4 regions of the Nonomuraea sp. NPDC023979 genome follow, and region 2 is predicted to be linked to each of the others. Evidence: riboswitches for the same ligand, from Rfam matches in the RefSeq annotation. Region 2 holds a riboswitch; each other region holds the start of a gene.
What was found. Region 2 has a riboswitch for cyclic di-AMP ahead of AB0G11_RS33205 (CHAP domain-containing protein). Riboswitches for the same ligand answer to the same signal wherever they lie in the genome.
Positions count from the first base shown of each region.

Region 1: another riboswitch for cyclic di-AMP. It lies ahead of AB0G11_RS16060 (C40 family peptidase); the one in region 2 lies ahead of AB0G11_RS33205 (CHAP domain-containing protein).
Region 3: another riboswitch for cyclic di-AMP. It lies ahead of AB0G11_RS23205 (serine hydrolase); the one in region 2 lies ahead of AB0G11_RS33205 (CHAP domain-containing protein).
Region 4: another riboswitch for cyclic di-AMP. It lies ahead of AB0G11_RS39610 (CHAP domain-containing protein); the one in region 2 lies ahead of AB0G11_RS33205 (CHAP domain-containing protein).

Region 1 is NZ_JBEZZG010000007.1:182,109-187,327, forward strand. Features, by position in the region: gene AB0G11_RS16050 (NYN domain-containing protein) at 1-518, shown strand, start outside; gene AB0G11_RS16055 (NlpC/P60 family protein) at 603-1,577, shown strand; cyclic di-AMP (ydaO/yuaA leader) riboswitch at 1,844-2,003, shown strand; gene AB0G11_RS16060 (C40 family peptidase) at 2,080-2,574, shown strand; gene AB0G11_RS16065 (hypothetical protein) at 2,663-3,622, shown strand; gene AB0G11_RS16070 (M48 family metallopeptidase) at 3,634-5,049, shown strand; gene AB0G11_RS16075 (glycosyltransferase family 4 protein) at 5,046-5,219, shown strand, end outside.
Region 2 is NZ_JBEZZG010000024.1:92,571-97,789, reverse strand. Features, by position in the region: gene AB0G11_RS33220 (hypothetical protein) at 1-710, opposite strand, end outside; gene AB0G11_RS33215 (aldo/keto reductase) at 808-1,623, shown strand; gene AB0G11_RS33210 (Gfo/Idh/MocA family oxidoreductase) at 1,676-2,629, shown strand; cyclic di-AMP (ydaO/yuaA leader) riboswitch at 2,744-2,881, shown strand; gene AB0G11_RS33205 (CHAP domain-containing protein) at 2,894-3,601, shown strand; gene AB0G11_RS33200 (YciI family protein) at 3,755-4,192, shown strand; gene AB0G11_RS33195 (RNA polymerase sigma factor) at 4,710-5,219, shown strand, end outside.
Region 3 is NZ_JBEZZG010000013.1:64,162-69,380, forward strand. Features, by position in the region: gene AB0G11_RS23190 (GH92 family glycosyl hydrolase) at 1-416, shown strand, start outside; gene AB0G11_RS23195 (SMP-30/gluconolactonase/LRE family protein) at 409-1,323, opposite strand; gene AB0G11_RS23200 (TetR family transcriptional regulator) at 1,399-1,971, shown strand; cyclic di-AMP (ydaO/yuaA leader) riboswitch at 2,028-2,177, shown strand; gene AB0G11_RS23205 (serine hydrolase) at 2,190-3,122, shown strand; gene AB0G11_RS23210 (NADH-quinone oxidoreductase subunit N) at 3,127-4,491, opposite strand; gene AB0G11_RS23215 (NADH-quinone oxidoreductase subunit M) at 4,488-5,219, opposite strand, start outside.
Region 4 is NZ_JBEZZG010000034.1:87,409-92,627, forward strand. Features, by position in the region: gene AB0G11_RS39600 (hypothetical protein) at 1-1,159, opposite strand, end outside; gene AB0G11_RS39605 (SigE family RNA polymerase sigma factor) at 1,156-1,632, opposite strand; gene AB0G11_RS39610 (CHAP domain-containing protein) at 1,726-2,397, opposite strand; cyclic di-AMP (ydaO/yuaA leader) riboswitch at 2,408-2,549, opposite strand; gene AB0G11_RS39615 (MaoC family dehydratase) at 2,699-3,157, opposite strand; gene AB0G11_RS39620 (hypothetical protein) at 3,169-4,383, opposite strand; gene AB0G11_RS39625 (SigE family RNA polymerase sigma factor) at 4,380-4,850, opposite strand; gene AB0G11_RS39630 (ATP-binding protein) at 5,086-5,219, shown strand, end outside.

The sequences.
Region 1 (5,219 bases), on a different contig from region 2:
TGGCGCTGCCCACCATGATCAGCCGGCCGGCCGACTCGGTCGCGGCGCTCACCGGTGAGCGGCCGGGTGTGCGCGGCGTGCCCGCCCGCGCGCTGGCCGACGACGACCCGCAGCTGCTCGATCAGCTTCTGGCGCTGCCGCAGGTGCATCTGATCATCGACGGCTACAACGTGACCAAGTCCGGCTACGGCACGCTCACGCTCGCCGACCAGCGCGCCCGCCTGATGACCGGGCTCGGCGGGCTGGTCGCGCAGACGCGCGTCGAGGTGACCGTGGTGTTCGACGGCGCCGAGCTCAACTCTCCGGTGCAGGTGGTGGCGCCGCGCGGGGTGCGGGTGCTGTTCAGCGCGCCGGGTGAGATCGCCGACGACCTGATCCGCCAGCTCGTCCGGGCCGAGCCGCCCGGCCGGGCGATCGCCGTGGTGTCCTCCGACCGCGAGGTGGCCGAGTCCGTCAGGCGGATGGGCGCCAGGCCCGTTCCGTCCGCGCTGCTGCTGAGGCGGCTCGGTCGCGCATAGATGACGAATATGGCGTTTAGGTGAGGATTACTCGCCACTTCTGTACTATTTCGCCCCGAGGATGATCCCCTGGGAGGCGACGCTGTGAGGTTGGGCCGGGTGCCGCTGGCCGCGGGTCTGGTGTTCGGACTGGTGATGACCCCCGTCGGAGGGGTGCTGGCCGATCCCAAGCCGACTCTCGCGCAGGCGAGAGCGAAGCTCGACAAGCTCAACGACAAGGCCGACAAGGTCGTGGACCGCTACAACACGGCCACCGAGAAGTACAAAGAGGCCAAGGCGCGCTACAGCCGGCTGAACGACACGTACAAGCGCAAGCTGGCGACCGTCGCGGATCTGCGCGGCGAGGTCGTCAACATGGCCGTCGAGACGTACAAGCTGGGGGGCGACTTCTCGACCCTGCCCACCATGATGACCAGCGACGATCCGGCCGATCTGCTGTACGGGATGGCGTTACGCGGGCAGCTCGCGCAGGAGCGCACCCAGAAGCTCGCCGCCTTCGACCGGGCGAACCGGGGGCTGAAGACCGACCGTGACCGCGCCGAGGAGGCGCTGGCCGCGGCCGACAAGGAGCGGGACGCGGTCAAGAAGGACCGGGCGGAGATCCTGGACCTCATCAAGGACCAGAAGAAGCTCCTCGACCGGCTGGGCGCGTACAAGGCGGGCAATCCCAACAGCACCGGCCTCAAGTACACGGGTCCCGCCTCGGGCAACGCCGCGGCCGTGCTGCGCTTCGCGTACGCGCAGGTCGGCAAGCCGTACGTGTTCGGCGGCACCGGGCCGGGCGGCTACGACTGCTCGGGGCTCACGCAGGCCGCCTGGCGGGCCGGTGGCGTTTCGCTGCCGCGCACGACCTGGCAGCAGTGGTCGTGGGGCGCCAGCCGCAAGGTGTCGCTCAACGCGCTGGAGCCCGGCGACCTGATCTTCAGCGAGGGCCTCGGGCACGTGAGCATCTATGCGGGCGGCGGCAAGATCGTGCATGCGCCGCAGACGGGTGACGTGGTGAAGGTGGTCACACTCTCGTCGTACGGGCGCCGTCTCGTGGGCGCCGTACGCCCCTGACAAGACGGGGTCGGCCCAAGTGTGAGGAGGGTCACACTTGGGTAACGAAACCCGCTGCTCCGGCGGGGGATGAGGACCTGACTCCCGGCGTGTCTGATCTTTACTCGCTTACTCAGGCTTTGCCATTACGTGACTTTTCGGCGTAACTTCTGGCGTCGCGGCGTTCCAGCCAGGACGCCCGCCGGTCACCATCGGGTCCCCCGATGTTCGACAGAGAGAATCATCCGCCGGTCACCGCGGCCAGCGCCCCCGAGGCGCGAAGACGCGGCGGTGGCCTGCCGAGTCCGTGCAGCCAGGAGGCACGGAGCCGGGGACCCAACGATCCCGTACGCGGTGATCAGGGGTGAATCGGCGCGTTCAGCGCCGTAGGGCGACTTCCAGGCCCGAATCCGTCAGCTAACCCGGTAGGCGTTCGTGGAAGCCCCTAGGAGCAATCCTGTCTACCCTCTCGCACAACCCCCGTCTGTCCCGTCTCGCCCTGAGTGGCGTAGCGCTGATCACCGTGACGGCCGGAGGTCTGGTCGTCCACGCCCCGGCGGCGCAGGCGGCGACGACGAATGAGTTCGCCACCACTGCGGTGACCAAGACGGAGAAGTCCGTCAAGTCGTCGAAGGTGGCCAAGGTCGCTCGGCAGAAGGCCAAGGCCCGCAAGGCCGTGGCCGTGGCCAAGAAGCAGATCGGCGACCCGTACCGTTACGGCGCCACCGGCCCCGGGTCGTTCGACTGCTCGGGCCTCGTCCAGTACGCCTGGAAGAAGGCCGGGGTGAAGATCCCGCGCGTGACGAACAGCCAGTTCGCGCGCATCAGGAAGAAGGTCTCCTACAAGCACCTGCAGCCGGGTGACCTGATGTTCTTCCGCGGGCTCGGGCACGTGGGCATGTACGTCGGCGACGGCAAGATGGTCCACTCGCCGAGAACGGGCCAGCGCGTGCGTGTCGAGAAGCTTCGCGGCTGGCGCAAGGCGTCGTTCGCGGGCGCGGTGCGTCCCGGTCTGTGACCTGCGCCGAAGGCCCCGTCCCCGACCCGGGACGGGGCCTTCGGCCTTCCCGGGCGACGCTCAGGATCGGCGGCTACGATCGGGCAGCGTGTCCGACAGGGGGTCCGGCAGCGGGCCTGGAAATGGGCCCGGCAGCACGTCCGGCAAGGGGCTCGGCGGCGCGCCCGGCGGCGCGCCCGGCAGAGCGCCCGGCAGCACGTCCGGGAGGGTGTCCGAGTGGATGCGCCGGCGGGTCGTGCCGGTGGTGCTGCTGGTTGTCGCGGCGTTCCTGGCCGGTGGGTCCGGCCCGGTCCCGGGGCCGGGAGGCGCCGCCATCGAGGCGGGGGTGCTCGCCGGCGTGCGGGCGCGCTGGGGCGACGGGCTCGACGTCGTACGCGGTGAGCGGTCGCTCGTCGCCGGGCAGGACGCGCCCCCCGGGCTGCTGGCGGACCTGGCGCGCCGGGCCGACACCGCGGGACGGCGGGTCGGGGGAGTGCTGGGCGGCGACGTCCGGGCCGTGGTCCTGGTGCCCGCCTCGGCGCGGGAGGCCGCCGCGCTGGCCGGCGTCGCGTCGGTCGACGGGCTGGCGGCGGTGGCCGACCGGGGACGCGTGATCGTGGTGCCCGAGCACTTCGCCCGGCTCACCCCGGTCGGGCGTGACGTCGTGCTGGCGCACGAGCTGACCCACGTGGCCGCCGGGACCGACGGGCTGCCCGTCTGGCTGTACGAGGGCTTCGCCGACTACGTGGCCTACCGGGACGCCGGGCTGCCCGTCGAGGTGGCCGCCGCCGAGTTGGCCGCCGAGGTGCGGGCCGGGCGGACGCCGTCCGATCTGCCGGACGGGGCCGACTTCGTCCCCGGGGCCGACGCGGGCCGGCTCGCCCGCGCGTACCAGGAAGCCTGGCTGGTGTGTCGCTTCGTCGCCGCGCGCTGGGGTGAGAAGAGCCTGGTGAGGCTCTACCGTGATGCCCAGACGTACGGCGCCGGCCGGGCGCTGGCCTCGCTGGGGCTCTCGGCGGGCACGCTGACCCGGCTGTGGCGCGCGTACGTCCGGGACCGACTGGCGTGAGGGGACGCGACATGGACGACCGGCAGGAACGGCGCGAGACGACCGAACAGGACGTCGGCCCGCCCGCCACCCGCGCCCTCCAGAGGGCGGACGTCGCCGAGCCGTCGCCCGAGACGGGGGACGAGGACGTGGCCGGGGACGGGGACGGGCACGTGACAGGCGACGGGGGCGGGCGTGAGGCGAGGCTGCGGCGGGAGGCCGGGGCCGGGCTGGCCGTGCTGGGGGCGGTGATCGCCGGGGTGGTGGCGTTCACGACGCCGTGGACGGCGCTGCCCGCCGGGGCGCCCGAGGTGATGCCCGACCCGGCGCGTGACTTCGGCGCCGCCGAGATCGCCCGCTCGCAGGCGTTCGACGCGGCCACCAGCGTGCCGAGCTACCTGTCGCTGGGCGTCACGCTGGTGTTCGCCGGGCTGCTCGTGGCCACGCCGCTCGGCGCGAGGCTGCTGGGATGGCTGCGGGGCCCGTGGTGGGCGCGGGTGCTGCTGGGCGTCCTCGTGCTCACGGTGATCGAGGAGGCCGTACGGTGGCCGCTCGGCATGTGGTTCGAGGGCACGCTGCGCGACTTCGGGCTGTCCACGCAGGACTGGGCGGCCTGGACGGGCGACCGGCTCAAGAGCGTCGGCATCAACGCGGCCCTGCTGGCCGTCATGGTGCTGGCCGTGGTGGCGCTGGCGCGGCGGGTCCGGCGCTGGTGGATCCCGGCCGCCGCCGGGGCGTTCGCGCTGACCGTGGGGGCGTCGTTCGTCTACCCGGTGGTGTTCGAGCCGGTGTTCAACGACTTCCACGCCATGCCGGACTCGCCGCTGCGCGCCAACCTGATGGCGATGGCCGAGCGTGACGGGGTGCCGGTGGAGGACGTGCTGGTGGCCGACGCCTCGCGCCGGACGACCGCGCTGAACGCCTACGTCTCGGGGTTCGGCGCGACCCGCCGGATCGTCGTCTACGACACGCTGCTCAAGGCGCCGCCGCGTGAGGTGGAGCTGGTGGTGGCGCACGAGCTCGGCCACGCGAAGAACCGCGACGTCCTGCACGGCACGCTCGTCGGGGCGCTCGGCGCGGCGCTGGGGGCGGTCCTGCTGTTCCTGGTGTTCGGAGCGGCACGGCGGCGTACGGGCGGCGCGCCGATCACCGATCCCCGGGCGGTGGGCGTGGTGCTGGGGCTGATGACGCTGGCGACGTTCCTGTCCGGCCCGGCGCAGAACGTGATCAGCCGCCACATCGAGGCCAGGGCCGACGCGCACGCCCTGGACCTGACGGGCGACCCGGCCACGTTCGTCGCGATGCAGAAACGCCTGGCAACAGCCAATATTTCCGACTTGTCGCCAGATGCGGTGGAATATGTGCTCTATGCCTCCCATCCCACGGCTGCCCAGCGGATCGCCATGGCCCGCTCCTGGGCCGAGCTGAACGGCCGCCCCCAGCCGTGAGCGCACCTCGCCGGGTGGTCGTCGTCACCAACGACTTCCCGCCGCGCCCCGGCGGCATCCAGTCGTTCGTGCACGGCCTGGCCCTGCGCACCCCCGGCGTGGCCGTCTACGCCCCGGCCTGGCCCGGCTGCGCCGAGTTCGACCGGCGGCAGCCGTACCGGGTCGTCCGG
Region 2 (5,219 bases):
ATCAGCGCCACGTCCACCGGGTCCTCGCGGCGGTGCGGGTAGTAGGCGAGCGGCTCGCGCGCGGCCAGCTCGGTCAGCCAGGTCAGGTAGCGGTCGCGGCGCACCAGCCCGTTGCGCACCAGCGAGGTGCCGAGCACCACGGTGCGCTCCGCCGGGCCGGGGTCGCTCGGCGGCTGGCCGCGCAGCCAGGCGAAGTCGTGGCGCACCAGGTCGACGCCCGCCTCGGTGACCGCCTTGTCCAGCTCGCGGGAGACCGGCAGCGCGGTGAACACCGTCACCCGGCCGGCGCGCAGCCTGAGGGCCGCGGCCAGCCCGAGCGCCGTGCGCAGCAGCCCGGGGTGGGCGCGCGCCCGCAGCAGGGGCCGGTACGGGCCCGCCGCCAGCAGCTCCAGCAGCCGGATCGTGGCCAGCCCGTCGTCGACCACGACGACGCGGCCCGGATGGGCCGTCAGCCAGCGCAGCTGCACCTTGCCCGAGAACGCGTCACCGACGGCCGACGGCCGGCGCGGCATGCGCTCGCGCGGCTCGGCCAGCTCCAGGCCGTCGGGCAGCGGCAGGCGGCGCAGCTCGCGCCGCGTCACCCGCAGCGCGCGCAGCCCCGCGCGCGGCACGACCTCGGCCGACGGCCCCAGCAGCCCGGCATGGTGGGCCTCGACGGCGCACAGCATCTGGAGCGGCGACTCCACCCAGGCCGACGCCCGTTTGACCACTGATGTTCTCCCAGCCAGGTGATGGCCCGTTCACGACCGCTTCAAGCTAGCCCGGGCGGCTTAAGCCGCTCGGAACGGCACGTGAACAATGGAGGGTATGAACTCGCTACGGCTATACAGAGACGGCGTGGAGATCCCGCAGCTGGGGCTCGGCGTCTGGCAGGTGCCCGACGACGAGGCGGAGCAGGCGGTCACGACCGCGCTCGCATGCGGCTACCGCCACATCGACACCGCCAAGCTCTACCGCAACGAGGCCGGCGTCGGGCGGGCGGTGCGCGCCTCCGGCATCCCGCGGGAGAAGCTGTTCGTCACCACGAAGCTGTGGAACAACGACCACGACCGCGCCGAGCAGGCCTTCGAGGAGAGCCTGGGCAGGCTCGGCCTCGACTACGTCGACCTCTACCTGATCCACTGGCCGGCGCAGCGGCAGGACAAGTACGTCCAGGCGTGGCGCGCGCTGGAGAAGGTCTACCGGGACGGCCGTGCCAAGGCCATCGGCGTGTCCAACTTCACCGTCGAGACGCTGGAGCGGCTGCTCGACGAGGCCGACGTGCCGCCGTGCATCAACCAGATCGAGCTGCACCCGTACTTCCAGCAGCGCGAGCTGCGCGAGTTCCACGACAAGAACGGCATCCTCACGCAGGCCTGGAGCCCGCTCGGGCAGGGCAAGGGGCTGCTGTCGGAGCCCGCGCTGGCGGTGCTGGCCGACAAGCACGGCCGCACGCCCGCGCAGATCGTGCTGCGCTGGCACATCCAGCTCGGCAACATCGTCATCCCCAAGTCCGTCACGCCGGCGCGGATCAAGGAGAACATCGCGGTCTTCGACTTCACGCTCGACCGGGAGGACATGGCCGCCATCGGCGCCCTGAACGCGGGCCGCCGGCTGGGCCCGGACCCGGACGTGTTCCCGTGAGGTGAAACCGGTCAGGTTTCGCGTCCGCGGATGAATCAGTACGATCTTCCGCGTGCGAGATCTAGCGTGGGGCATCGCGGCGACGGGCGGCATCGCCAGGACCGTGGGGGCGGTCATCGCGGCGGAGCCGGGCATGCGGGTGGCCGCCGTCGGCTCCCGCGACCTGGGCCGGGCCAAGGCGCTGGCGGCGACGCTGGGCGCCGAGTCCGCCCACGGCTCCTACGCCGAGCTGTGCGCCGACCCGGCCGTCGACGCCGTCTACGTGGCGACCCCGCACGCCCAGCACCTGGAGGTGGCCGAGGCCGCGATCGCGGCGGGCAAGGCGGTGCTGTGCGAGAAGCCGCTGGCGGCGAGCCTGGCCGACGCCGAGCGCATGGTCCGCCTGGCCCGCGAGGCCGGGGTCTTCCTGATGGAGGCCATGTGGATGCGGTTCAACCCGCTGGTGCGCATGCTCAAGGACGACCCGCGCTTCGGGGAGATCCGCTCGGTGCGGGCCTCGTTCGGGTTCGCGCTGCCGTACGATCCCGCGCACCGGCTGTGGGCGCCCGAGCTGGGCGGGGGCGCGCTGCTCGACCTGGGCATCTATCCCCTGGGGCTGGCCCAGCTGTTCCTCGGCATGCCCGAGTCCATGCACCTGACGGGCGCGCTGGCGCCCAACGGGGTCGACGCGGAGGCGGGCGGGGTGCTCGTCTACCCGGGCGGCCGGCGGGCGCTGGTCGACACCTCGCTGCTCGCGCACTTCCCCAATTCGGCCAGCATCGTGGGCACCGGGATGCGCGCCGACCTGGACGCGCCGTTCTGGGCGCCCCGGCGGGTGGTGCTCAGCGGGCCGTCGATGGAGACCGAGGAGCACGAGCTCGACCCGGCCGACAACGGCTACGCCGGGGAGCTGCGCGAGGTGCGGGACGCGCTGGCCGAGAACCGGACCGAGAGCGCGATCATGCCTCTTGACGAATCCCTTGCCATGATGGGGCTCCTGGCCGACGCGCGCGGGCAACTCGCCTAGCTGCAACTTTATCGACTTGTAATGCCTTGGCGGATGTATTACCTTATGGCGCATTCGCGGCTTACGTCCGGTTTGTCCGGTCGTTGCCAACCATCGCACAACACTCACAGGATCGTCCTGTGACCGCTGAATCCGCCTTGCGCGGAGCCGGGGACCCATGTCCTTTGGGGTGAATCGGCACCTTGTGTGCCGTAGGGCAGCTTCCACGCCCGAACCCGTCAGCTAACCCGGTAAGCGGCATGGAAGCAAGGAGTAATCCCCTCGATGGCGAAGCACCGTCTTACCCGTGCCCCGAAGAAGCTTCACCCCCGCGCCGGCGCCTCCCTCCGCGCCACCCTCGGCGCAACCGTCCTGGCCGCCGGACTCGGCGCCGGGATGACCACCGCACTCCCCGCCCAGGCCGCCGAGCCCGGCCACCAGGTCGAGACCCAGACCATGTCCGAGTCCACGCAGACCAGGGCCGGCGCCAACCAGGTCAACGTCACCGCCTCCCAGGTCCTGGCCCTGGCCAAGGCCCAGGTCGGCACCTCCGAGAACGCCTACGGCGGCGGCACCAAGTTCCAGGAGTGGTACGCCAGCTCCAAGCGCGCCCTCGAGACCGTCGCCCGCGACGGCGGCAACCCCAGCGCCTACCTCAACGCCCCCTGGTGCTCCATGTTCGTCTCCTGGGTCGGCGAGCAGACCGGCGCCCGCCCGCAGGTCGGCTGGGACGCCTACACCGTCACCCACGCCAAGTGGTTCGCCGCCAACGACCGCTGGGGCACCGAGGCCAAGCCCGGCGCCGTCGTCTTCTTCGCCTGGAACGGCAGCAAGAGCATCAGCGCCATCCAGCACGTCGGCTTCGTCGTCAAGGACAACGGCGACGGCACGATCTCCACGATCGAGGGCAACACCGGCAACGGCAAGGTCGAGGAGCGCGTCCGGCCCAAGTCCCAGGTCGTCGGCTACGGCTACCCCTCGTACGCCGCCTGACCCTCCCCCTGGCGAAGCGCGCGCCCCTCCCCCGGGCGCGCGCTTCCGCGTTTTCTCCCCTCCCCGTGTCGATCCGGCCCCCTCCGGGACGACGCACAGGTGTGGCAGGCTCGCCGGGAGCCCGCTTCACCGCCTGGACGAGGAGAACGCACCGTGAAATTCCTGATCGTCGGCAAGGCCAGCGAGGAGACCGAGGCCGGCGCCCTGCCGAGCCAGGAGCTCGTCGACAACATGACGGCCTTCAACGAGTCGCTCGTGAAAGCGGGCGTCCTGCTCGCCGCCGAAGGGCTCCACCCCAGCTCGCGCGGCGCCCGCATCGCCTACAGCGGCGGCAAGGCCCGCGTCATCGACGGGCCGTTCGCCGAGGCCAAGGAGCTCATCGCCGGCTTCTGGCTCATCCAGGTCAAGTCGCGGGAGGAGGCGCTCGAATGGGCCCTGCGCGTCCCCGTCCCGCCCGGCCACGACGGCGTCGGCCTGGACGTCTGGCAGGTCTTCGACCCCTCGGACATGCCCGAGACCTCCCTGACCCCCGAAACCGCCCAACGCCACGCCGTCATCCGCGCCGCTCTCGACTCCCCACCTGAGCCCTGACCGTCCGAGAGCGACGCCCCCGCGGGAGGCGACCCCGCTGCGGCGGCCCCTCCCGGGGAGGCCACCCCCCGCCGGGGCAGGCGGAAAGCCCCAGGATGGCGGCAACCCCGGAAGGGGCGCCTCGGGCAATCCGGCCCTCTGGCGGCCTCCGCCGGGGCGGCCCCACCCCACCGGCGATCCCGGTCGGGCCCCCCAGGGGCGCGGCCCCACCGGCGGCGCGCGCCCCGGACAGCCCGGCCCCACCGGCAGGCCGGACCCAGCCCCTCCGGTGCCCGGCTCCCGGGGGCGCGGCCCCACCGGCCGCCCGTACCCCGGACGGTCCGACCCGGCTGCTGGGCTGGGCGGTGCTGGTGGGTTGCGGGCCGCGTGGTGCGGCGCAGCCGCCGCCTCGTGGGAAGCCGCCGCCTCAGGGAGGCGTGCCCCCACGGAGCGGCAGGGGCCGTGTGGTGGAAGGGGTGCGTCCCACGAGAGAGCGCTTGGGTTGCGAGTAAGCGGGTGGGGCTGTTGTCATGGGCGGGTGACGGCGTCGGAGACTCATCGGGCCATTGAGGCGGTGTGGCGGATCGAGGCGGCCCGGGTGATCGCCGGGCTGGCCGGGATGGTGCGTGACGTCGGCCTGGCGGAGGAGCTGGCGCAGGACGCGCTGGTGGCGGCGCTGGAGCAGTGGCCGCGGGAGGGGGTGCCGCGCAATCCGGGCGCCTGGCTGATGACCGTGGGCAAGCGCCGGGCGGTGGACATGATCCGGCGGCGGGAGCGGTTCGAGCGCAAGCTGGTCGAGCTGGGCCGGGAGCTGGACGACGAGACGGAGCTGCCGGGCGTCGAGGAGATCGAGGACGACCTGCTGCGGCTGGTGTTCACGGCGTGCCATCCGGTGCTGTCGACGGAGGCGCGGGTGGCGCTGACGTTGCGGGTGCTGGGCGGGCTGTCGACGGACGAGATCGCGCGGGCGTTCCTGGTGCCGGAGGCGACGATGGCGCAGCGGGTGGTGCGGGCCAAGCGGACGCTGGCGGAGCGCGGGGTGCCGTTC
Region 3 (5,219 bases), on a different contig from region 2:
TCACCTGGCCCGACCGCGGGCGCGGCGAGTGGGACAACGTGCGCACCGGCGGCAAGGCGCTGGAGGTGGCCGCGCCCGACGGCGCCACGAGCGTCGCCTTCCTGGGCACGGGCGTGAACGGCTGGCCCGAGTCGCAGGTCACCGTCACCTACGCCGACGGCACGACCAGCACCGGCAGGCTCGGCTTCAGCGACTGGATCCTCGACTTCGGCGGCGGGCAGCCGCAGTTCGGCAACGAGGTCGTGGCGCGCACGCCGCACCGGCTGTTCTGGGGCTCGTGGGCGTTGCAGCCGGTGCCGGCGCACGTGTACGCCTCGCAGCCGATCGCGCTGGACCCGGGCAAGAAGGTGCGCAGCTTCGCCTTCTCCGACCCGGAGGACGGCGAGCTGCACCTGTTCACCTGGGCGTTCAGGTAGCCCATACCGGGGCGGCGCCCCTCAGGCTCAGCATCATCGAGTAGAGGGACGTCGTCGCGGTGATGAAGACGCGGTTGCGCTTGAGGCCGCCGAAGACGAGGTTGGAGGCGCTCTCCGGCAGGTGCAGCCTGCCGAGGAGCGTCCCGTCGGGGTGGTAGGCGTGGATCGACCGGCCGACGGCGGCCCACAGGCGGCCGGTGTCGTCGAGCCGCATGCCGTCGTAGCTGCCGTCGGCGTCGCCCTGCTGCTCGGCGAACACCTTGCCGCCGGTGAGCGTGCCGTCGCGGGTGACCTCGAAGACGCGGACGTGGCGGCGCTCGGTGTCGGCGACGTAGAGCAGCCGCTCGTCGGGGGAGAACGCCAGGCCGTTGGGGCGGGCGAAGTCGCCGGCCACCATGCTCACCTCGCCGCCGGCGGGGTCGATCCGGTAGACGTGGCAGCCGTCGATCTCCGGCTCGGCCCGGTGGCCCTCGTAGTCGCCGAGGATGCCGTAGGGCGGGTCGGTGAACCAGACGGACCCGTCGGAGCGCACGACGGCGTCGTTGGGGCTGTTGAGCCGCTTGCCGCGCCACCGGTCGGCGAGCACGGTGACGGAGCCGTCGTGCTCGGTGCGGGTCACCCGGCGGGCGCCGTGCTCGCAGGAGATCAGCCGGCCCTCGCGGTCGAGGGTGTTGCCGTTGACGTAGCCGGCCGGCCGGCGGAACGGGCCCACCGTGCCGGTCAGCTCGTCCCAGCGCAGCATCCGGTCGTTGGGGATGTCGCTCCAGACCAGGTAGCGGCCCGCGGGGACGTAGACGGGCCCTTCGGCCCAGCGGGTGCCCCGGTGGAGGCGCTCCAGGTTGCGGTCACCGGTGACGTCGGCGATGCGGCGGTCGAACGCCTCGAACTCCACGGGGATGAGGTCCACCCGCTCTTCTTACCAAGATCTGCCCGGCCCGGCCAGCACCTTTTTGACCACAAGCGTTGGTCTACACTTGTTGGCATGGCGTTCACGGAAAGGTCCGAGGCCACGCGCACGGCGATCCTCGGCGCGGCCCGCAAGCTCTTCGCCGAGCAGGGGTTCGCGGGCACCACCATCCGGAAGGTGGCCTCGCTGGCCGGCGTCGACCCGTCCATGGTGATGCGCTACTACGTCAACAAGGAGGGCCTCTTCCGCGCCGCGGTGAACCTGCGGCTCAACCTGGAGGAGCTGCCCGCGCCGCCGCGCGAGCGCCTCGGCGAGGCGATGGCGCGCCACTTCCTGTCCCGCTGGGAGGGCGACCTGTCGGACGAGGCGATCATGCTGCTGCTGCGCTCGTCGTCCACGAACGCGCTGGCGGCGCAGAGCATGCGCGACGTGTTCACCTCCCAGGTCGCCTCGTTCGTCGGCCGGGCGCTCGGCTGCGGGCCGGAGGAGGCGGCGCGGCGGGCCGGACTGGTGAGCACGCAGCTGCTCGGGCTGGCCTTCACCCGTTATGTCGTACGGCTGCCGCCCGTGGTCGCGATGCCGGCCGAGGAACTGGCGCGCAGCGTGGGGCCGGTGGTGCAACACTATTTGACGGGCGATTTGCCATAGTTTGTCAAGTTTCGTACCTTATGCGCGCAATGCCCGGACCGTGGGCCCGTTCGCGGGGCCCGCGGCCGCCGAATCCGCCTCACGCGGAACCGGGGACCCACTCTCTCTTGGGGTGAATCGGCGCGCCGGCTCCCCCGGCCGCGCCCGTAGGGCACTTCCAGGCCCGAACCCGTCAGCTAACCCGGTAGGCGGCATGGAAGCAAGGAGCACAGCCCCTCATGCCCACCTCCCTCTTCTCCAGCGCCCGGCCGCGCCGCTGGGGCCGCGCCCTGGCCGGCGCCGCCCTCGCCGCCGGCGTCCTGACGACCGGCACGACCACCGCCCACGCGGCCACCACAGCCACCCCCGCCACCACGGCCTCTTTCGCCGGCCCGGCATCGTACGCGCCCGCTGACGCGCCCGCCGTGCTCGGGCGGGCCGCACTGGTCGTCGACACCTCCACCGGCGAGGTCCGCTACAGCAAGGACGCCGGCGAGCGCCTTCCCGTGGCCAGCCTGACCAAGATGATGACCGCCCACGTCGTGCTCCAGGAGGCCGACCCGGCCGACGTCGTCGAGGTGACGGCCGAGGACGTGCGCTACGCGGCCCGGGGCGGCGCGGCCGTCGCCGGGCTGCGCGCCGGTGACCGGCTGCCGGTGCGGGACGTGCTCCACGCCCTGCTGCTGCCGTCCGGCGCGGACGCCGCCCACGTGCTGGCGCGCACGTACGGGCCGGGTGTCGAGGGGTTCGTCGGGAAGATGAACGCGGCCGCCCGCGAGCTGGGCATGGCCGACACCCTGTACGTCAACGCCGACGGCATGCCGACGAACGGCGGCGGCCACTCCACGGCGGCCGACCAGGCACGGCTGGCCGAGGCGGTGCTGCGGAACGAGACGCTGAAGTCGATCACCTCGACGCGCTACCACTCGGTCGGGGCGACGAGTGAGCACGGCTCCTACTCGTGGCGCAACACCAACCGGCTGCTCGCCCAGCCGGGCGCGGTCGGCGTGAAGACCGGCTACACGCGCGCCGCGGGTTACACGCTGGCGTTCGCCGCCGAGCGGGACGGCCGGCTGCTGGTCGGGGTGATCCTCGGCGAGAGCGACTCCGGCCGCCGCTTCGACACCGCCCAGGCGCTGCTCGACTGGGCCGCCACCGCCGGGAAGGCGTGACGGCTCAGGCGGCCCGGCCGAGCAGGACGCCGCCGCCCACCCCGAGGGCGAGCGAGGCGACGGCCGCCACGCAGGCGACCGCGCGCGCCAGGCCCGGGGGCGGCGCGGCCGGCGGGTCGCCGCGGAACACCACGGCGACCCAGCGCAGGTAGTAGTACAGGCTCGCCACGGTGTTGACCAGGACGAGCACGGCCAGCCAGGCGTAACCGCCGTCCCACGCGGCGGCGAACACGAGCACCTTGCCGACGAACACGGCGGCGGGCGGGATGCCCGCGAACCCGAGCAGGCACACCACGAGCGCCAGCCCGAGCCCCGGCGCGGCCCGCCCCAGCCCCCGGTAGCCGTCGAGCGTGCCACGCCCGGTGGCGGCCACCACGGCGAACGCGCCCACGTTCGTGACCGCGTAGGCGGCCAGGTAGAACAGCACGGCGGGGCGGGCGAGCGCGGTGTGCTGGGCGACCGCGACCGGCACGAGCACGTACCCGGCCTGGCTGATCGTGGAGTAGGCGAGCAGGCGGCGCACATCGTCCTGGTGGAGGGCGGCCAGGTTGCCGAGCGTCATCGTGGCGGCGGCGACGATCGCGACGAGGACGTCCCAGCCGCCGGGCCCGAGCTCATCCGCGACGCGCAGCAGCGCCGCCAGCGCGCCGATCTTGGGCACGGTGGTGACGAACGCGGCGACGGCGACGGGGGCGCCCTCGGCCACGTCCGGCACCCAGAAGTGCGCGGGCACCCCGCCCGCCTTGAACAGCAGCCCCGCCAGCAGGAGCACCACGGCGCAGGCCGCCGCCGCGCCGGGCGCGAGCGCGAGCGCCGCCCCGGCCGCCCGGTAGCCGGTGGCGCCCGCCAGGCCGTACAGGAGGGTGACGCCGGCCAGCATCAGCACGCCCAGGAACGCACCCATCAGGTAGTACTTGAGCGCCGCCTCGGTGCCCGGCGCGTCCTTGCCGAACCCGGCGAGCGCGTAGGCCGGGATGCTCGCCAGCAGGTACGCCGGGACGAGGACGAGCAGGTCACCGGTCCCGGCCAGCAGCACCGAGCCGAGGGCGGCGAGCATGACGAGCACGTACGCCTCGGCCTCGCGGCGGTGCCCGCGCGCCTCGGCGGCCACCAGCGCGATCACCAGGAGCGTGCCGCCCGCCACGACGGCGCGGGCCGCCTGGGTGAGCGCGTCGGGCGCGTACGAGCCGAACGCGGCGCCCCCGGTGGCGGTGACGGTCACGGCCAGGGCGGCGGCGAGCGCGGCGGCGCAGATCCACGCGACCGCGCGCTGCCGCCCGCGCGGCACGAACATGCCGGTGAGCAGCCCGGCGACCGCCCCGGCCAGCAGGAGCAGCTCGGGCAGCAGCGCGGCCGGGTCGTCGTTCACCGGCCGGCCAGCGAGGAGAGCGCGGCGGCGGCGGGCTCGATGACGTCCAGCAGCCACCGGGGCGCGACGCCGATGAGCACCGACAGCGCCAGCAGCGGCGCCACGGCGGCGGTCTCGGCGGGCCGCAGGTCGGTGACGCGGCCGGTGAGCTCGCCCGGCCCGCCGAGCAGCACCCGTTGCAGGGCGCGCAGGAACAGCGCGGCGGTGATGAGGATGCCGAGCACGGCGGCGGCGCCCAGGACGACGGCCCCGGCGCCGATCACGCCGACGAAGATCTGGAACTCGGCGATGAACCCGGAGAACCCGGGCAGCCCCAGCGACGCGAACGCGGCCACGGCCAGCAGCGCGGCGAACGCCGGGGCGCGTCCCGCGACGCCGCCGAACCGGTCCATGTCGTACGTGCCGGCCCGGTCCCACAGGACGCCGGTGAGCAGGAACAGCGCCCCAGTGATGAGGCCGTGGCTGACCATCTGGGTGACCGCCCCGGACACGGCCAGCTCCCCGGCCCGCCCGCCGCCCGGCGCCAGCCCGGCGGCGCTGAGGGCGAGCACGACGTAGCCCATGTGGTTGACCGAGGTGTAGGCCACGAGCCGCTTGAGGCTCGGCTGGGCGAGCGCGACCAGCGCCCCGTACAGCACGCTGACCAGCCCGATCGCCATGATCAGCCACGCGTGGGCGCGCCAGGCGTCGGGCAGCGCGGGCATGGCGACGCGGGCCAGGCCGTAGGT
Region 4 (5,219 bases), on a different contig from region 2:
AACTGGCGGACCCGTCGGGCGACACCCGGTTCACGCCGGCGATCTTGCCGGTGGCCGGGTCGTAGACCGCGACGGGCGCGACGTACTCCTTGGCCGGATCGGCGTCACCTCTGACCGGCATGACCGAGGCGAACCGGTCGCCCAGGACCTCCCCGTGGAAGCCGAGCGACGGGAGCAGCGTGGCGTCGGAGCCGTCGAGGCCCTGCACCAGGAGCCCGCCGCCCTTGGCGTCGCCGTAGCACCACTCGGCGGCGCAGGTCAGCTTCGTGACGGAGCCGGAGGCCGGGAGCGGGGTCTTCTCGCCGGTCACCAGGTCGACCCTGCGGTCCTGGTTCTTCTGCCCGCGCTCGCCCGGCGCGTAGCCGACGGCGTACGGCCAGGAGTCCAGGTGGAGGCCGTCGGAGCCGGCGACCTTCTCGGGCTCGCCGCCGGACAGCGGAAGCCGGTGGACACCCCCGTCGCGTACGGACCAGACCAGGGCGTCCTCGGTGAGGCCGATCCGCTCCACGTTCGCCAGGTCGCCGGTGACCTCGCCGACCCGCTGGGCGGTGCCGCCCTCGCGGGGGATGATCCAGAAGTCGGCCCACTTGTCCCTGTCGTTGGGCGTGGTGCCGTACCAGGCGAAGTGCCGCTCTCCCACCTCGACGTCCTGGACGAAGTAGCCCTTGACGCCTTCGGGGGCGGGCATGTCGCCCACCACCCTGGTCGTGCGGGCAGTGGTGTCGTAGATCTCCAGGCGGCCGGCCTTCTCGAAGGAGGACTCGGCGGTCAGCAGCACCTCGGTGGGGGAAATTCCGGTCACCGGGCGATATTTCCAACCATCGGGGGCCGCCGCCGGCATCGTGAACACCGCCTCCGGCCACACCTCGGCCACCGGCTTCACCTCCGCCACCCTGGGGACGGCACTGGCCACCTCCCCAGGCGACACCGTGGTCACCGCGACCGCCGGCTCCACCGACACCCGAGGCTCCCCCCGCCACACCGCCATCGTCCCTCCGGCAACCAGCACCACCGAGGCGGCCGCCAGGGCCATGCCCGCCCACTGCCGGCGTCGCCGCGCCCGCCGCCGGGCCGCGACGGCCGCCGCCAGCCCGCCGGTCGGCGTGACGTGCCCGGCCCCGGCACGCAGGGTACGGACCAGGTCCTCTTCGCTTCTCATCGTGCCTCCTGCAGCATTCGCTTGATCCGGAGCTTGTCCAGGGCACGCGCCGCCTGGCTGCGCACGGTGCCGCGCGAGACGCCGAGGATCGCGGCGATCTCCGCGTCGGGCAGGTCCTCGTAGTAGCGCAGCACGAGGACCACTCGCATCCTGGGCGGCAGCCGTTGCAGGTCCGCCCACAGGTCCGCGTCCTCGTAACGGTCGAAGCGCCCCTTCTCCGGCACGACGGACACCAGTTCCTCCCGGTGCCTGCGCCGCCACGAGGTGATGTGCAGCCTGACCATGGTCGTGCGCACGTACCCCTCGGGGTCGTCCTTCTTGCGCACCCGTGACCAGGCGTCACCCAGCCTGGCCAGAGCCTCCTGGACGAGGTCCGCCGCGTCGTCCGCGTTGCCGGACAGCACGTAGCCGTACCGGAGGAGCGCATCGCCCCGGCTCCGGACGAACTCGTCGAACTCGGTTGTGTGGTCCACGTATCCAGGGATCCTCCAGCACGCCGTACCGTTGCACGAAACGCGAAAAGCGCGCGCCCCCGGAAGGGGACGCGCGCTTTCGAGGCGGTCTGATCAGGCGGCGTACGACGGGTAGCCGTAGCCGGCGACCTGCGAGGTGGGACGGACCCGCTCCTCGACCTTGCCGTTGCCGGTGTTGCCCTCGATCGTGGAGATCGTGCCGTCACCGTTGTCCTTGACGACGAAGCCGACGTGGTCGATGGAGCTGATGTCCTTGCTGCCGCTCCAGGAGAAGAAGACCACGGCGCCGGGCTTGGCCTCCTGGCCCCAGCGGTCGTTGGCGGCGAACCACTTGGCGTGGGTCACGGTGTAGGCGTCCCAGCCGACCTGCGGGCGGGCGCCGGTCTGCTCGCCGACCCAGGAGACGAACATCGAGCACCAGGCGGCGTTCAGGTAGTCCTGGCGGTTGCCGCCGTCACGCTGGACGGTCTCGGCGGCGCGCTGGGAGTTGGCGTACCACTGCTGGAACTTGGTGCCACCGCCGGCGGCGTTCTCGGAGGTGCCGACCTGGGCCTTGGCGACGGCCAGGACCTGCGAGGCGGAGACGTTGACCCTGGTGTTCTGGTTCGTGGCGGCCTGCTGGGCCTGGGCGGCCTGCGGCTGGGTGTTGGCGGTGGTCGCGGTGCTGGCGTCCGCCGACACGTGGGCGCCGAACGCGGTCGCGACGAGCGCGGCGCCGAGGACGGCCTTGGGCACGTTGATCTTGGGGGTGCGGATGGGGCGCATTAAGGGTAACTCCTCGCTTCCATACCGCTTACCGGGTTAGCTGACGGGTTCGGGCGTGGAAGCTGCCCTACGGCGATGTCGGTGCCGATTCACCCCGGTGGAACACATGGGTCCCCGGTTCCGCGTGTGAGCGGATTCAGCGGTCACAGGTCGGTCCCTGTGATGGACGGTGGGTCGTGACGCCCGAGAGTCGGTCGCGTCTTACCCGCGTACAGAAATGTCCAACACACCCCTGACCTGGGTAATTCCCTCGTAACGAAATTTCCACGAAACCGGCCGCGGGCGGGGGCCCGCGGCCCGGCTACTCCGCAGGAACGTAAAGGCTGAGCGTCTCGGCGATGCACGCCGGGCGCTTCTCGCCCTCGACCTCGACGGTCATCTTGAGGTTGGACAGGTAGCCCGCCGGCGTCCCCTTGACGTCGGTCAGCTCGGCCGTGGCCCGCACCCTGGCCCCGACCGGCACCGGGCGGGGGAAGCGCACCTTATTCAGGCCGTAGTTGACGCCCATCGCGATGCCCTCGACCCGCACCAGCTCGAACATGAACGCCGGCAGCAGCGACAGGCTCAGGTAGCCGTGCGCGATCGTGCCGCCGAACGGGCCCTCCTTGGCCCGCTCCACGTCGACGTGGATCCACTGGTGGTCGTCGGTGGCGTCGGCGAAGAGGTTGACCTGTTCCTGGGTGACGGTGCGCCACTCAGTGGGGCCGAACTTCTCGCCGACGGCAGCCTTGAGTTCCTGTACGTTCGCGAAGGTCCGCATGAGGCGGAACGCTATTGCGCCGGTGGGACCGCTGCCAAGTTCAGCACCCGGAACTTGTCCGGCTTGTCCCCCTTGGTGGCGCCCCAGTAGAAGACGGTGCTCGGTTCCGACGAGACGCCCGCCCCGTACCAGTTGCCCGGGTTGCCGAAGCTCACCATCGTGCCCGTCGCCAGGTCGTACACCGCATTGCCCGCCGCCAGGAACCGGTCCAGGATCGGGTAGCGCGCCACGCCCATGCCGATGCCGCGCGCGACCTCCCGGGGCGGCTGCGAGCCGTCGACGCGGCTGATGACCGTGCCGCGCTCCCCCCGGCCGTAACACCAGACCGGCCCGCAGCGCATGCCCTGCACGCCCGGCGGCGGCTGCACGGTGCGGCTGGAGCCGTCCTCCAGGTTCACCAGCCGGAGCTGGTTGCGGTCCAGGTCCCCCGGCAGGCCGGCCACGTCGGTGGCCCAGGGCCACTGGACGAGGTGCAGGCCGTCGCTGCCGGGGACGCGCTCGGGCTCGATCCCGCCGAGCGGGTGCCGCCACACGCCGCCGTCGACCTCCGACCAGACGACGTGGTCGCCGTCCAGGCCGATCGCGTCGAGGTCGGCGTCCTGGCCCACGCGGCTGGCCACCAGCCTGGCCTCGCCGCCGGCCAGCGGGACCGTCCAGATGTCGCGGATCTGCGCGCCGTCGCCCTGCTCGCCGTACGCGAACCAGGCGACGTTCGCGCCGTCCACGGTCACGCCCTGCACGATGTACTTCTTCAGCCGGTCGTCCTTCGGCACCTCGGCGACGAGCCTGGCCTTTCCGGTACGCGAGTCGTACACCTCGAACTTGCCGGCCTTCTCGAACGACGACTCGGCGCTGAGCAGGACCTCCGTGGGGCTGATGGCGGTGATGGGGCGGTAGCGCCAGCCGTCGGAGTTCCTGGCCGGCATGGTGAACACCGCCTCCGGCCACAGCTCCGCCGCCACCGCTTCCACCGGCTCGACGGGCACCGGGGCGATCGACGCCGTGGCCGTCGCCAGCGGCTGCGGGGTCTCCCGGACGGCGGTGCCCCTGAAGACCGCCGTGCCGGTGCCCGCGACCGCCACCACGGCCGCCGCGGCCAGCAGTTGCGCCCTTCTCCTGGCGCGCCGCCGCCTGCGCAGCCGGGCGACCCCCGCCAGCAGGTCCGGCTCCGGCGCGTCCGCGGCGCCCTGCCGCAGCGCTGTGACCAGCTCGTCCTCTGTCCTCACGCCCGTCCCCTTTCGAGCATCGCCGGCCTGACCCGGAGCGTGTTGAGCCCGCGGAACGCCTGGCTTCGCACCGTTCCTCGGGAGATGCCGAGGATGTCGGCGATCTCCTGATCGGACAGGTCCTCGTAGTAGCGCAGAACCAGCACGGCGCGTTGCCGCCGCGGCAGCGTGGCGAGCTCTCTCCAGAGCTCGCCGGTGGAGTGGATGTCGGTGTAGGAGCCCTCGGGCAGCTCGCCCGTCAGGCGCTCGCGCCGCACCTTGCGCCACCAGCTCACGTGCTGGCGGGCCATGATCGTACGGACGTACGACTCCGGATTGTCCTTGTTGCGCACCCGCCGCCAGGTGTCGCTCAACCGCAGCAGCGCCTCCTGCACCAGATCGGCGGCGTCCTCGGCGTTGCCGGTGAGCACGTAGCCGTATCGCAGGAGGGCCGGCCCGCGGGCCCGGACGAAATCCTCGAACTCCACACCACCATGACGCCCGGGGTGGGCTCGGCTGTTGCAAACTTCTTTACCCGAAATCATCGCGCACCTGTTCGAGTCCGCGCTACAGTCTTAGGTACTCGAATCGAACAAGGGTTCGGCCTGGTGAGAGGGGGTGTGTCCGGTGACGGTGCTCGCGCTCGCCCCTGCCCGGACACGCCGTAGCGCTTTCTTCCCAAATCTAAGACGGCCGCTATATCCGGCAATAGAGTCCGAGAGCGTGGACCCTGTGCGCAACCCCTACGCCCCCGGAGCCGGACAGCGTCCGCCGGAGCTCGCCGGGCGCGACCGTGAGCTGCAGCAGTTCGAGGTCGTGCTGGAGCGGGTGGCCCGCGGCCGTCCCGAGCGCAGCAT